2 regions of the Streptomyces sp. NPDC002698 genome follow, and region 2 is predicted to be linked to the other one. Evidence: predicted binding sites of a transcription regulator. Region 2 holds the regulator's gene; the other holds the start of a gene.

Region 1 (7,194 bases), on a different contig from region 2:
CGCCTTGATGTGGCTGTCGACGGTCCGGGTACCGGAGGCGTCCGCCCAGTCCCACACCTCGGCGAGCAGCTGCTCGCGCGAGAGTACGGCACGCGGGGTGTTCGCGAGGCAGACCAGCAGGTCGAACTCGGTCGGAGTGAGGTGTACGTCCTCACTGCGGACCCGCACCCGGCGCTGCGCGTGGTCGATCTCCAGCTCGCCGAGCCGCAGGATGCCGCTGCGCGGAGTGGAGGCCGCGACGACCGCGCGCTCGACCCTGCGGAGCAGGACGTGCACCCGGGCCGCGAGCTCGCGCATCGAGAACGGCTTGGTCATGTAGTCGTCGGCGCCGACTCCGAGCCCGACCAGCATGTCGGTCTCGTCGTCGCGCGCGGTGAGCATCAGCACCGGCACCGGGCGGGCGGCCTGCACACGCCGGCAGACCTCCAGACCGTCGAAGCCGGGCAGCATGATGTCGAGGATCAGCAGATCGGGCTGCCATGCCTCGGCGGTGTCGACGGCGGCCGGGCCGTCGCCCGCGGTTTGCACGAGGAATCCCTCGGCTCGCAGACGGGCCGCGATGGCGTCGACGATCGTGGGGTCGTCCTCGACGACCAAAACCCGGCGCTGAGCGCCCGGGGTCGCCGCCGTACCGTTCTGGGAGGTGTGTGTCTGCTCCATCGCCCGCCCCTGAAGTGTGCTTTCCGGAATCCGTGGGGTGATCCCATGACTGCGCTTGACGCTTGAATGATCCGCGCCAGGCAAGCAGGGTACGGGCAGTGGGTGCGCCTCGGCTATCCAGGCCTCACCGCGAGATGCACCACGTCGGGAACGCCCCGGGCAACGGGGATCACTTCGGTACGGACCCGTCGGAATCCGGCATTCCGCAAGGTAACTTCAAATTCCGGAGAGGGCTGCGCCGACCATACGGCGAGGACGCCGCCAGGCCTCAACGCCCTTGCGCAGCTTGCCAGTCCGGACGCACCGTACAGTCCCGCGTTGCCTTCGGTGACCGTCCAGCCGGGTCCGTTGTCGATGTCGAGGCACAGGGCGTCGAACGTGTCGGAGATCTCATTGACGTAGTCGACGAGGTCCCTCTCGACGATGTCGGTGCGCGGATCGGCGAGCGCCTCGGCGGACAGCGCGGCGAGCGGGCCGCCCCGGTGCCAGTCGATGACGGCCCGTTCGCGCTCGACAACGGTGATGCGTCCCCAGCGGCGGTCGGCCGCGGCGTGCGCCAGCGAGAACCCGACGCCGAGCCCCCCGATCAGCACGCTCGGTTCCGGGCGCCCGTCCAGCGCGTCGTACGCCGCGTCCATGAGCAGCCGCTCGGAACGCCCGTCGGACGTGTCCATCAGGAAACACCCGTTGGCGATGATCTGGAGCAGTGCTCCGTGGCGCCGCAGCACGACCTCGCCGTACGGGCTCTGACGGCGGTCGATGACTTCGGGAGTCTCGTACGAGGCGGTCATGGCCGCCATCCTGGCATTTTCACCTGTACGGGTCGCGGGAATTCGCCGAGGAACGGGGGGATGGCGTGACGGGGTGACGGCGGGCACCGCGAGGTTGACGCGGCGCGGTCCGGAAGCCTCGGGCACGGCCCAGGCGACCCCTCGGCGACCGCCGACCCGGGCCTCCGCCCTCACCGGCTGGGCGTCCAGCCACGCCGACCCGGGCTTCCACCCTCACCGGCTGGGCCTCCACCCTCCGTCGGCTGGGCTTCCGCCCTCGCCGGCAGGGTCTCCACCCTCCGTCGGCTGGGCCTCCACTCTCACCGGCCGAGTTTTCGCATCCACCGGCCACTGCCCGAGCGGCCGTCCGCCGGCCACTGCCCGGGCGGCCGTCCGCCGGCCACTGCCCGGGCGGCCGTCCGCCGGCCACTGCCCGGGCGGCTCACGGGCCTCTTCGTCCGTCCCCTCGCGGACAGGAAGCGACCCGTTGAGCCATAGGAGGGACGACGGGGCGCCCGGTCAACGGTGGGGCGCCCCGTTCTGGGCGTCGGACGCGGACTGCCAGGCCTGCGCGCCCGCCAGGGAGGCCTCCTTGGCCTGCCGCCACTTCATGGCCGCCACCTGCGAGGGAGGCACATCCATGGCGCGGAGCATGCGCCGGCCCGCGGCGAACACGGCGGCGGCGGCGATGACCATGCCGGTGCACGCCACCAGGGCACCGGCCGCGGTGAGCACGGCGCCGGCCGTGACGAGCCGGGTGTCGATTTCGATCTTGTTCTGGGCGAGGTGATGGTTCATGACTCCAACCATCCGAGGCCGGTGGCCACCTCGCATCCCGGGGACGGCCCGCGAGGCCCCGGAGTCCAGGGGCCGGGACGCCCGCACCGGGTTCGCAAGCGATCGCTCACAGCGAACGGCCTCCGGGGAACATTGCGGAGTCCCCGTGCATTGAGTCGGCATAGCTCAACTTGACTGCCGAAGGGGAGATCATGGCTTCGACGTCCGCATCACTCACTCTGCCCGTGCTGCCGCTCGACGACGAGGTAGTGCTGCCCGGAATGGTGGTTCCGCTGGATCTGAACGACCCCGATGTGCGGGCCGCGGTGGAGGCCGCTCAGGCCGCCGCCCGTTCAACGCCGGGAAAGCCTCAGGTACTCCTGGTGCCACGCATCGACGGGACCTACGCGAGCACCGGTGTGCTCGGCACGGTCGAGCAGGTCGGCCGGCTGGCCGACGGTGACCCGGGCGCGCTGATCCGAGGGCGTGGGCGCGTGAGGGTGGGCGCGGGGACCACGGGTCCCGGCGCGGCACTGTGGGTCGAGGGCACCCGGGTCGAGGAGACCGTGCCCGACCCGCTGCCCGGCCGGGTCACCGACCTGGTGAAGGAATACAAGGCCCTGGCCACGAGCTGGCTGCGCAAGCGCGCCGCCTGGCAGGTCGTGGACCGGGTGCAGCAGATCGACGACGTCTCCGCCCTCGCCGACAATGCCGGTTACTCACCGTTCCTCTCCGTGGAACAGAAGGTCGAGCTGCTGGAGACCGCCGACCCGGTGGCCCGGCTGAAGCTCGCCACCGAACAGCTCCGCGAGCACCTCGCCGAGCAGGACGTCGCCGAGTCCATCGCCAAGGACGTCCAGGAGGGCGTCGACAAGCAGCAGCGCGAGTTCCTGCTGAGGCGCCAGCTGGAAGCCGTACGCAAGGAACTGCGCGACCTCAAGGGAGAGGACGGCGAGGACGAGTCCGACGACTACCGCGCCCGGGTCGAGGCCGCCGACCTTCCCGAGAGCGTCCGCGAGGCCGCCCTCAAGGAGGTCGAGAAGCTGGAGCGGTCCAGTGACCAGTCGCCCGAGGGCAGCTGGATCCGGACCTGGCTCGACACCGTCCTGGAGCTGCCGTGGAACGAACGGACCGAGGACGCGTACGACATCCGGGGCGCCCAGGCCGTGCTCGACGCCGAGCACGCCGGTCTGGACGACGTGAAGGAGCGCATCACCGAGTACCTCGCCGTGCGCAAGCGGCGCTCCGAGCGCGGTCTCGGAGTCGTCGGCGGCCGGCGCGGCGGCGCCGTGCTCGCGCTCGTCGGCCCGCCCGGCGTCGGCAAGACCTCGCTCGGCGAGTCCGTCGCGCACGCGATGGGCCGCAAGTTCGTCCGCGTCGCCCTCGGCGGCGTCCGGGACGAGGCCGAGATCCGCGGACACCGCCGTACGTACGTCGGCGCGCTGCCCGGCCGGATCGTGCGCGCCATCAAGGAGGCCGGGTCGATGAACCCGGTGGTCCTGCTCGACGAGATCGACAAGGTCGGCTCCGACTTCCGGGGCGACCCGGCGGCGGCGCTGCTCGAAGTCCTCGACCCGGCGCAGAACCACACCTTCCGCGACCACTACCTGGAGGTCGAACTCGACCTCTCCGACGTCGTGTTCCTCGCCACGGCCAACGTCCTGGAGGCCATCCCGGAGGCCCTGCTCGACCGTATGGAGCTGGTCCGCCTGGACGGCTACACCGAGGACGAGAAGGTCGTCATCGCCCGGGACCACCTGCTGCCGCGTCAGCTGGAGCGGGCGGGCCTGGAGAAGGACGAGGTCGTCCTCGACGAGAGCGCGCTGCGCAAGCTCGCGGGGGAGTACACCCGGGAGGCGGGCGTACGGAACCTGGAGCGGGGCATCGCCCGGCTGCTGCGCAAGGTGGCGGCCCAGCACGAACTGGGCCGCAGGGAGCTGCCGTTCACGGTGACCGACACCGATCTGCGCGAGCTCATCGGGCGCCCGCACCACGTGCCCGAGTCGGCGCAGGACCCGGCCGAGCGCCGTACGGCGGTGCCCGGCGTCGCCACGGGTCTCGCGGTCACCGGCGCGGGCGGTGACGTCCTCTATGTGGAGGCGTCGCTGGCCGACCCGGAGACGGGCGCGGCCGGTCTGACCCTCACCGGCCAGCTCGGGGACGTGATGAAGGAGTCGGCGCAGATCGCGCTCTCCTTCCTGCGCTCGCACGGCGCGGAGCTCGAACTCCCCGTCGGCGACCTGAAGGACCGGGGCGCGCACATCCACTTCCCGGCGGGCGCGGTCCCCAAGGACGGCCCGAGCGCGGGCGTCACGATGACGACCGCCCTGGCGTCGCTGCTGTCGGGCCGGCTGGTCCGCACCGATGTGGCCATGACCGGTGAGGTCTCGCTGACCGGCCGGGTCCTGCCGATCGGCGGGGTGAAGCAGAAGCTGCTCGCCGCGCACCGGGCGGGTGTCACGACCGTGATCATCCCCAAGCGCAACGAGGCCGATCTGGACGACGTCCCGGCCGAGGTCCTGGAGAAGCTCGACGTCCACACCGTCACGGACGTCCGCCAGGTCCTGGAGCTGGCACTGGCGCCGGCGACGAACGGCGCGGTGCCGGAGGTTCCGGTAGCGGCGTGACGGACGCTGCCGGAAGGGAAGGCCCGGGTCCCGTGAGGGAGGCCCGGGCCTTCGCCGTGCCATGCGCCATGCGTCGAGCGCCAAGTCGAAGAGCGTCGGGCGCCTTCGCCGTACGCCGGCTGTCCTGCTGTCCTGCTGTACGTCAGGTGTCTGTCAGCCGTTGGCCAGTGCCTGCACCCGGTCGAGCGCACCGTTGAACTTGTCGTGGTCCCCGACCGTCGGGCCCGACGACGTGTACTGCCACATCGTGTAGAAGCCCCAGCCCGCCGGGAGCGTCCCCGGATCGGAGGCGTACCGCGCGATCCACAGGGGATGGGCGGACGCGAAGCCGCTGTAGTTGCCGGTGCACTGGGTCCACCAGCTCGCGGCCGTGTAGATCACCGCGTCACGGCCCGTTCTGGCCCTGTACTGGGTGAGGAAGCTGCTGATCCAGCTGACCATCGCGCTCTGCGTCTTGCCGTAGCAGGCGGCCCCGTACGGGTTCCACTCGATGTCGAGGGTGCCGGGCAGCGTCCTGCCGTCGCCCGACCAGCCGCCGCCGTGGTCGACGAAGTAGTTGGCCTGGGCGGCACCGGTCGTGGTGTCCGGGGTCGCGAAGTGGTACGACCCGCGGATCATGCCGATGTTGTACGCGCCGTTGTACTGCTGGGCGAAGTACGGGTTCGTGTAGTACGTCCCCTCGCTCGCCTTGGTGTAGGCCCACCTGACCCCGCTGTTCCACAGCGTCGACCAGGCGACGTTGCCCTGGTAGCCGGCCACGTCCACACCTTCTGTCTGGGTGGCGTCACCGGTGGACGGCGTGCCGTCCTGGCCGTCGTGGCCGATGACCCCCATGCCCATCCGGGCGGAGCCGCGGGCGGGGGTGTCGGCGGCGGAGGAAGGGAGGGTGGAGAGGAGGGAGAAGGCGGCGAGCAGGGTTCCTGCCGCGAGCACTCGCAGGCGGCGGGCCGTTCCGGATCCGTGCACGGACATGTGCGTGCCTCCGAAGGGCGATGGAGCTCCGGAGCCCGGGGGAGCTCGGGGGAGCTCGGTGGGGGGAAAGCGCGGGCATGCGTGCCCCGGGGGGATCAGGCCGTCTCGACCTGGGAGTGGCGTGCGCATGCCAGTAAAGGGTGTCTGATAAAGAAGCTACGCACGTAGACGACGGTGTGGGAAGAGGGGCCGGGGGCTGCCGTTGGTCTACGCCTGCGAAATACTGGCGGAGCTGCGGCAACGGCGAGTTCCGGCAGAAACTTTCAGGATCGGGAAACCGGGTCAGGGGTGCTGACGTGCACGAGGGCGGAAACGACGGCGGACGTCCGGTCGAATCCGGCGTGTCGGGAAATGGTGTGGACCGGCCCGCGGCGCACGGCGGTGTGGAGCGCGAGTTCCTTTCCCTGGAACGCGAGTTGACCGTGTTTCTGCGCCGCGCCCGCGCCAACCAGGGGGAGATGGCCCGCGAGGTGCATCCGGACCTGGAGTCCGCCGCGTACGGGCTCCTCGTCCGTCTGGAGGAGTGCGGCCGCCAGCGCGCCACGGAACTCGCCGCCTACATCGGCGTCGGCAAGGCCACGATGTCCCGGCAGCTGCGCGCCCTGGAGGAGCTGGGCCTGGTCGCGCGCGAACCCGACCCTGCCGACGGCCGCGCCTGGCTCGTCCACCTCACCGACGAGGGCCGCGGACGTGTCTCCAGCGTCCGCGAGGCCCGCCGGGCCCGCTATGTCCGCCAACTCGCCCACTGGGACCAGAACGAGGTCGCGGAACTCGCCCGCCTGCTGAACCAGCTGAACCGCGGCATGGAGAGGTAGCTCCACCCGGCCGGCGCCCGCGCCTTCGGACAGCTTCCCGCACGGTTCCCCTCGCGGCTCGACGCGCGGCGCCGTGCGCGGTTCGGTTCGCGGTTCCCCGCGCGGTTCCCCTCACGATTCCCCGAAGAGCACGACGCGCGGCGCCGTTCACGGTCCCCTCGCGGTCCCGCTCACAGGTGCACGAACACCACCGTCGCGTCGTCGTGCGTCTTGCCCCGCCGGGACCCCGGCCGCTCCGCCGCGTCCGAGCGCTCCAGGCGCCGTACGCGCTCGACGAGCGAGGCCGGGCCCTCTTCGCGCACGAGGGCGAACAGTTCGGCCCAGTCGCCCGCGTGGAACCTCTCCACCCACCGGGTGGCGCCGTCCGTGAGGGCCGTCAGGGCGCGTACCGAGGGCCGGGGGAGGGTGCCCGTCACCGCGCGCGAGGCGACCGAGGGGTCCGCGGCGGCCGTGAAGAAGCCGCCCTCCTTGTTGCGGACGGTGGAGTCGGCGACGGCGTCCGAGGCGAGGGCCGTGCGCGGGAGCCGTGAGAGGCGGTCGTCCAGCAGGGCGGTGACCTCGCCGGAGGGGGAT
Region 2 (7,194 bases):
TCCGTCGTCAGCGTTCTCGAAGGCGGCGAGCCCACCGTCATCACCAACGCCGAAGGCGCCAGGACCACGCCGTCCGTCGTCGCCTTCGCGAAGAACGGCGAGGTGCTCGTCGGCGAGGTCGCCAAGCGCCAGGCGGTCACGAACGTGGACCGGACCATCCGTTCGGTGAAGCGCCACATGGGCACGGACTGGAAGATCGAGCTCGACGGCAAGAGCTTCAACCCGCAGCAGATGAGCGCCTTCATCCTGCAGAAGCTGAAGCGCGACGCCGAGGCGTACCTGGGTGAGAAGGTGGCCGACGCGGTCATCACCGTCCCCGCGTACTTCAACGACTCCGAGCGTCAGGCGACGAAGGAAGCCGGTGAGATCGCCGGTCTCAACGTCCTTCGTATCGTCAACGAGCCGACCGCCGCCGCCCTGGCGTACGGCCTCGACAAGGACGACCAGACGATCCTCGTCTTCGACCTCGGTGGCGGCACCTTCGACGTGTCCCTCCTGGAGATCGGCGACGGCGTCGTCGAGGTGAAGGCCACCAACGGTGACAACCACCTCGGTGGTGACGACTGGGACCAGCGCGTCGTCGACTACCTGGTGCAGCAGTTCCGCTCCGGTCACGGTGTGGACCTCGCCAAGGACAAGATGGCGCTCCAGCGTCTGCGCGAGGCCGCCGAGAAGGCCAAGATCGAGCTGTCCTCGTCCACCGAGACCTCGATCAACCTGCCCTACATCACGGCTTCCGCCGAGGGCCCGCTGCACCTGGACGAGAAGCTCACGCGCGCCCAGTTCCAGCAGCTGACCGCCGACCTCCTGGAGCGCTGCAAGACGCCGTTCCACAACGTCATCAAGGACGCCGGCATCCAGCTGTCCGAGATCGACCACGTCGTTCTCGTCGGTGGCTCCACCCGTATGCCCGCCGTCGCCGAGCTCGTCAAGGAGCTGACCGGCGGCAACGAGGCCAACAAGGGTGTGAACCCGGACGAGGTCGTCGCCATCGGCGCCGCCCTCCAGGCCGGTGTCCTCAAGGGTGAGGTCAAGGACGTCCTGCTCCTCGACGTGACCCCGCTGTCCCTCGGTATCGAGACCAAGGGAGGGATCATGACCAAGCTCATCGAGCGCAACACCACGATCCCGACCAAGCGCTCCGAGATCTTCACGACGGCCGAGGACAACCAGCCGTCCGTCCAGATCCAGGTCTACCAGGGCGAGCGCGAGATCGCGGCGTACAACAAGAAGCTCGGCATGTTCGAGCTGACCGGTCTGCCGCCGGCCCCGCGCGGTGTCCCGCAGATCGAGGTCGCCTTCGACATCGACGCCAACGGCATCATGCACGTGACCGCGAAGGACCTCGGCACGGGCAAGGAGCAGAAGATGACCGTCACCGGCGGCTCCTCGCTGCCGAGGGACGAGGTCGACCGCATGCGCCAGGAGGCCGAGAAGTACGCGGACGAGGACCACGCCCGCCGCGAGGCCGCCGAGACCCGCAACCAGGGCGAGCAGCTCGTCTACCAGACCGAGAAGTTCCTCAAGGACAACGAGGACAAGGTCCCCGGCGAGATCAAGACCGAGGTCGAGGCCTCCGTCGAGGAGCTGAAGGCCGCGCTCAAGGGCGAGGACAGCGCCGAGATCCGCACCGCCACGGAGAAGGTCGCCGCGGTCTCGCAGAAGCTCGGCCAGGCCATGTACGCCGACGCCCAGGCTTCCCAGGCCGCGGGCGGCGACGCCCACGGCGCCGAGGCCCCGAAGGCCGACGACGACGTCGTCGACGCCGAGATCGTCGACGAGGACCGCCGGGACGGTGCCGCGTGACGGAGGAGACCCCGGGCTTCGAAGAGCAGCCCGACGTCCCTTCCGGCGCCACCTCTGACGACGCCGAGCCGCAGTCCGCCACCCCCTCTGCGGAGGGGGCGGCGGCCCCGGACGGGGACGCAGCAGCACAGTTGACCGGCCTGACGGCCCAGCTGGACCAGGCGCGCATGGCAGTGACCGAGCGCACCGCGGACCTCCAGCGGCTCCAGGCCGAGTTCCAGAACTACCGCCGCCGTGTCGAGCGCGACCGGATCGCGGTCAGGGAGGTCGCCGTGGCGAGCCTCCTGACCGAACTCCTGCCCGTGCTCGACGACATCGGCCGCGCGCGGGACCACGGCGAGCTCGTCGGCGGATTCAAGTCCGTCGCCGAATCGCTGGAGACCGTCGCGGCGAAGATGGGGCTCCAGCAGTTCGGCAAGGAGGGCGAGCCCTTCGACCCGACGATCCACGAGGCACTGATGCACTCGTACGCGCCGGACGTCACGGAGACGACGTGCGTGGCGATTCTGCAGCCGGGGTATCGCTTCGGCGAACGCACCATCCGCCCCGCGCGGGTGGCCGTCGCCGAGCCGCAGCCCGGGGCGCAGCCGGTCAAGGCCGAGGATCAGGCCGAGTCGGCTGAGGACAAGGAGAGCGGTGGCCCGGACGAGGGCTGAGCTTGAACGGACGAGGAAGGAGGGACGTCGGGGATGAGCACCAAGGACTTCATCGAGAAGGACTTCTACAAGGTCCTCGGCGTCCCCAAGGACGCCACCGAGGCCGAGATCAAGAAGGCGTACCGGAAGCTCGCCCGCGAGTTCCACCCGGACGCCAACAAGGGCAACGTCAAGGCCGAGGAGCGCTTCAAGGAGATCTCCGAGGCGAACGACGTGCTCGGCGACCCCAAGAAGCGCAAGGAGTACGACGAGGCACGCGCCCTCTTCGGCAGCGGTGGCTTCCGGCCGGGTCCCGGCGCGGGCGGCGGCAACTTCAACTTCGACCTGGGCGACCTCTTCGGAGGCGGTGCCCAGGGCCAGGGAGCGGGAGGAGCCGGCGGCTTCGGCGGCGGCATAGGTGACGTCTTCGGGGGCCTGTTCAACCGCGGCGGCCCCGCCACGGGCACGCGTACGCAGCCCAGGCGCGGCCAGGACATCGACACCGAGGTCACGCTCTCCTTCACGGAGGCGGTGGACGGCGCGACCGTTCCGCTGCGCATGACCTCGCAGGCACCCTGCAAGGCCTGTTCGGGAACCGGCGACAAGAACGGCACACCGCGCGTGTGCCCGACCTGCGTCGGCACCGGCCAGGTGGCGCGGGGTTCGGGCGGCGGGTTCTCGCTCACGGACCCCTGCCCGGACTGCAAGGGCCGCGGCCTGATCGCGGAGCACCCCTGCATGGAGTGCGCGGGCAGCGGGCGGGCCAAGTCGTCCCGCACGATGCAGGTCCGCATTCCCGCGGGGGTCAGCGACAACCAGCGGATCCGGCTGCGGGGCAAGGGCGCGCCGGGCGAGCGGGGCGGCCCGGCCGGTGACCTGTACGTCACCGTCCATGTGGACGCCCACCCGGTCTTCGGCCGCAAGGACGACAACCTCACCGTCACCGTGCCCGTCACCTTCGCGGAGGCGGCACTGGGCGGCGAGGTGAAGGTCCCGACGCTGGGCGGCCCCCCGGTGACCCTGAAGCTGCCGCCGGGCACGCCCAACGGACGGACCATGCGCGCCCGGGGCAGGGGTGCGGTCCGCAAGGACGGCACCCGGGGCGACCTCCTGGTCACCGTCGAGGTGGCGGTCCCCCAGGACCTGTCCGACAAGGCTCGTGACGCGCTCGAGGCGTATCGCGAGGCGACCGCGGGTGAGGATCCGCGGGCGGAGCTGTTCCAGGTCGCGAAGGGAGCATGACGGAGCCATGGACACGACCGGTCGTCGACGCAACCCCTATGAACTGACCGAGGAGACCCCGGTCTACGTCATCTCGGTGGCGGCCCAGCTCTCCGGACTGCACCCGCAGACCCTGCGTCAGTACGACCGGCTCGGTCTGGTCTCTCCCGACCGCACGGCCGGCCGGGGCCGCCGTTACTCGGCCCGCGACATCGAGCTGCTGCGCACCGTCCAGCAGTTGTCGCAGGACGAGGGCATCAACCTCGCCGGCATCAAGCGCATCATCGAGCTGGAGAACCAGGTGGCCGCGCTCCAGTCCCGTGTCGCGGAGCTGGAGTCGGCCCTCGACGGCGCCGCGGCCGCCATGCAGCAGCGCGAGGCCGCCGTACACGCCTCCTACCGGCGTGACCTGGTCCCGTACCAGGAGGTCCAGCAGACCAGCGCGCTGGTGGTGTGGCGTCCCAAGCGGGCGGCCGACTAGAACCCGGTCGCCCGGGCGGTACCGGACGAACGTGAAGGGCCCGGAGGTCATCACCTCCGGGCCCTTTCGCGCGCCCGCGTTTTCCGGCCGGAGCGGTGAGGTTGACCGTTTTTGACCGAGTGGCTGAAATGTTCCCCCTGAGGTCTGTTTTGCGCATGTCGTCCATATAAGCCCGATAGTGGGGGCTCGGGCTGCCCCTTTCGTCGAGCGCGAGGGGGCGGCGATAAGAGGTGTTCGCGGTGAAATGCCGTCAATGAAGCGGCGGTGTGCGCTTGGTCACTATGGGGGCGGCCGCGTGGGCCGCGCCGAGTGGTCCGCTCGTGGGGGTGGGCGCGGGGGCCGAGGTGGGGGCGCCTCGCGTGGGAGTGCCCTTGTCCATGTGTTCCTTCGAGTCTGACCGGTCGTCAACGGCGGTTAAAAACCGTCGGCGACCGCGACTCCTGTGAACGGACGTCGGATGTCCTTGTGAATGACAGAAGGTGAAGCTGAGGGGATCGGTCGATGGATGGGCGTAGTCTTTTCCCGTCGCGTTCACTTGTGGAACACGAAACGCCGTTGCCATCTCGTTAAGTGGTTACTCCTTGACGCTGAGGTGATCGCCGCGTTGGCTTTCAGCCACCTGGGTCGCAATGCTGCAACCTCGCCCGGAAGGCACCTGATGTGAAGACTCGTAACACCGGCCTCCGCCGTACCGTCATAGCCGTGGCGTCATCCGCCACGGCCCTCACCCTCGCCGGATGCGGCGTGGTCGACTTCGGTGGGAGTGGCAGCACGGCCAGCGCCACGAAGGGCGACGACATCACGGTCGGTCTGCTCCTTCCGGAGAAGGAGAACACCCGTTACGAGAAGTTCGACTACCCGATCATCCGGGAGCAGGTTCAGAAGCTCACCGAGAAGAAGGGTGACGTCCTCTACCTGAACGCTGAGCAGGACGCCGCCAAGCAGCTCCGCCAGATGCAGCAGATGATCGACGACGAGGTCGACGTCATCCTCGTGGACGCCGTGGACTCGGTGTCGATCGCGAAGGGCGTGCGCAAGGCCAAGGAGGCCGGGATCCCGGTCATCGCCTACGACCGCCTGGCGCAGGGTCCGATCGACGCGTACATCTCCTTCGACAACGAGCTGGTCGGCGAGACCCAGGGCAAGGCGCTGGTCGCCGCGCTGGGCTCCGACACCGCCTCGAAGAAGATCATCATGATGAACGGCTCGGTGACCGACCCGAACGCCGCGCAGTTCAAGAAGGGCGCCGAGTCCGAGCTCAAGGACAAGGTGATCGTCGCCAGCGAGTACGACACCAAGGACTGGAACCCGGTCAACGCCAAGGCCAACATGGAGAAGTCCATCCAGGCCGTGGGGCTGAGCAACATCGCCGGTGTCTACGCCGCCAACGACGGCATCGCGGGCGCGGTCATCGACGTCTTCAAGGCCGCGGGTGTCAGCAAGGTGCCGCCGGTCACCGGTCAGGACTCCGAGCTCATCGCCGTGCAGCGGATCATCAAGGGCGACCAGTACATGAGCGTGTACAAGTCGTACCCGCAGGAGGCCAACGCCGCCGCCGAGATGGCCGTCGCCCGGGTCCAGGGACGGACGATCGAGTTCGACGCGCTCACCCGCGACAAGGTCAGCAGCCCCACGAACAAGGACGTCCCGTCCCAGCTCGTGCCCGTGGTGGCCCTCACCAAGGAGAACATCGCGGACACGGTCGTCCAGGACGGCATCTACCCCGTCGACAAGATCTGCACGGCGGCCTACAAGGCGCTCTGCAGCTCGCTCGGCATCAAGTAGGACGCTCCGCCAGACCGTCCCGGAACCGGGACGGCCGGCGAGCACGGTTCCGGCCCCGCTCGCGGGTGCGCGCCGACGGCGCCCACCCGCGGCCGGGGCCGTTCCCGTTCCCGTACCGCCCCGGCCCGGAAAGCCCTCAGGGGCGCGCTGCGCGGCCTCCCGCCGCTCCGGAGCCCCGCACCGCCGCCCCGGCGCACCCAGGGCCCCTGCGGCGCACTCCGGGGCCGCACGCCCCCTTCGGCGTGATCGTCCCGCGCTCGTCGCCCCGCGCTCGTCGCCCCGCGCCCACCGCCCCGCGCCCACCGTCCCGCGCTCACCGCGGGTGCCGTTCAGGTCGCTCTGCGGGGCCGGTGGACTTTCGTCGCGGTGCCCGCTTCCGCGCGGCCTCCGGTTCCTGGGGCGGAGCGCCGTCACCGGCTGCGGCCGGGCGGGTGCGCTCGCCGCAAGTCCCCCGTAAGTGGCCGGAGTTGGGGATTCGGGCGAAGCGTCCCGGAGCGTGCTCCGGGACGCGTCCGGGGGTCCGGGCGGCGGCCCTTCAGCTTGTTGCAAGGGGAGTGGCGGAGGTCAGGATTTATGGGGACGAGCAGGGGCGAACGGACGCTCCTCGCCCGCGCAGCCTTGTTGCGATGCCGGTCGCGTCCGCGCATAGTTGCGCTGCGGAGGACGCCCTGACGCGGGGCTCACGCCAGGGGTTGGAGCTGGAGCCAGGGGTGGGAGATGGCCGGGCACGGGACGGACAGGCATCCGCACGGCGCTGACCGGCTGTGCGATGCGGGCGACCGGGTGTACTCCCGGGCCGTGCGCCGGGGCCGGGTGCCCCGCGAGGACGCCGAGGCGGTGCCGTGCCTGCTGGAACTGGCGCTGCTGCACCCCGACCCGGACGACATGGACTGGCTGGTGCCGACCTCGCCCCAGGAGGTCATGACCCGGCTCCTGCGGGGCGTGTACGAGGAAGTCAGCGCGAGCCAGGCGCGGGTGGGCGACGCGGTGTCGGCCTTCGAGTGGTACGCGGGCCTCGGCGGCCGGGTGCGGGCGCCGGCCGAAGGGGTGGCGATACGGGTCCTGGACGGGCTGCCGCGGATCCATGCCGCCATGGACAAGGCGACCGAGGAGTGCACCCGTGAGGTCCTGACCGTGCAGCCGGGCGGCATCCGGCGCGAGGACGAACTCGTCGAGGGACTGCACCGGGCGCTGGAGATGCGCCGGCGCGGGGTGCGGATGCGCGATCTGTACACCCACGTGGCCCGGCACGGCCAAGGCCTCCTG

Evidence for each region. Region 2 encodes HspR, which represses chaperone genes until heat shock. Its sites were predicted from a motif close to TTGAGNNNNNNNNNCTCAA; they were not measured.
Region 1: lon (endopeptidase La) is a predicted target of HspR. The motif match lies at 2,379-2,397, and genes of this name have one in related genera.

Annotation. Positions count from the first base shown of each region.
Region 1 is NZ_JBIAQM010000001.1:372,127-379,320, forward strand. It holds gene ACFYW9_RS01630 (response regulator transcription factor) at 1-660, opposite strand, end outside; gene ACFYW9_RS01635 (spermidine synthase) at 774-1,451, opposite strand; gene ACFYW9_RS01640 (hypothetical protein) at 1,950-2,228, opposite strand; gene lon (endopeptidase La) at 2,420-4,834, shown strand; gene ACFYW9_RS01650 (lysozyme) at 4,988-5,806, opposite strand; gene ACFYW9_RS01655 (MarR family transcriptional regulator) at 6,103-6,621, shown strand; gene ACFYW9_RS01660 (protein phosphatase 2C domain-containing protein) at 6,792-7,194, opposite strand, start outside.
Region 2 is NZ_JBIAQM010000006.1:250,921-258,114, reverse strand. It holds gene dnaK (molecular chaperone DnaK) at 1-1,806, shown strand, start outside; gene grpE (nucleotide exchange factor GrpE) at 1,803-2,462, shown strand; gene dnaJ (molecular chaperone DnaJ) at 2,496-3,683, shown strand; gene ACFYW9_RS12050 (heat shock protein transcriptional repressor HspR) at 3,691-4,143, shown strand; gene ACFYW9_RS12045 (sugar ABC transporter substrate-binding protein) at 4,846-5,928, shown strand; gene ACFYW9_RS12040 (LuxR C-terminal-related transcriptional regulator) at 6,646-7,194, shown strand, end outside.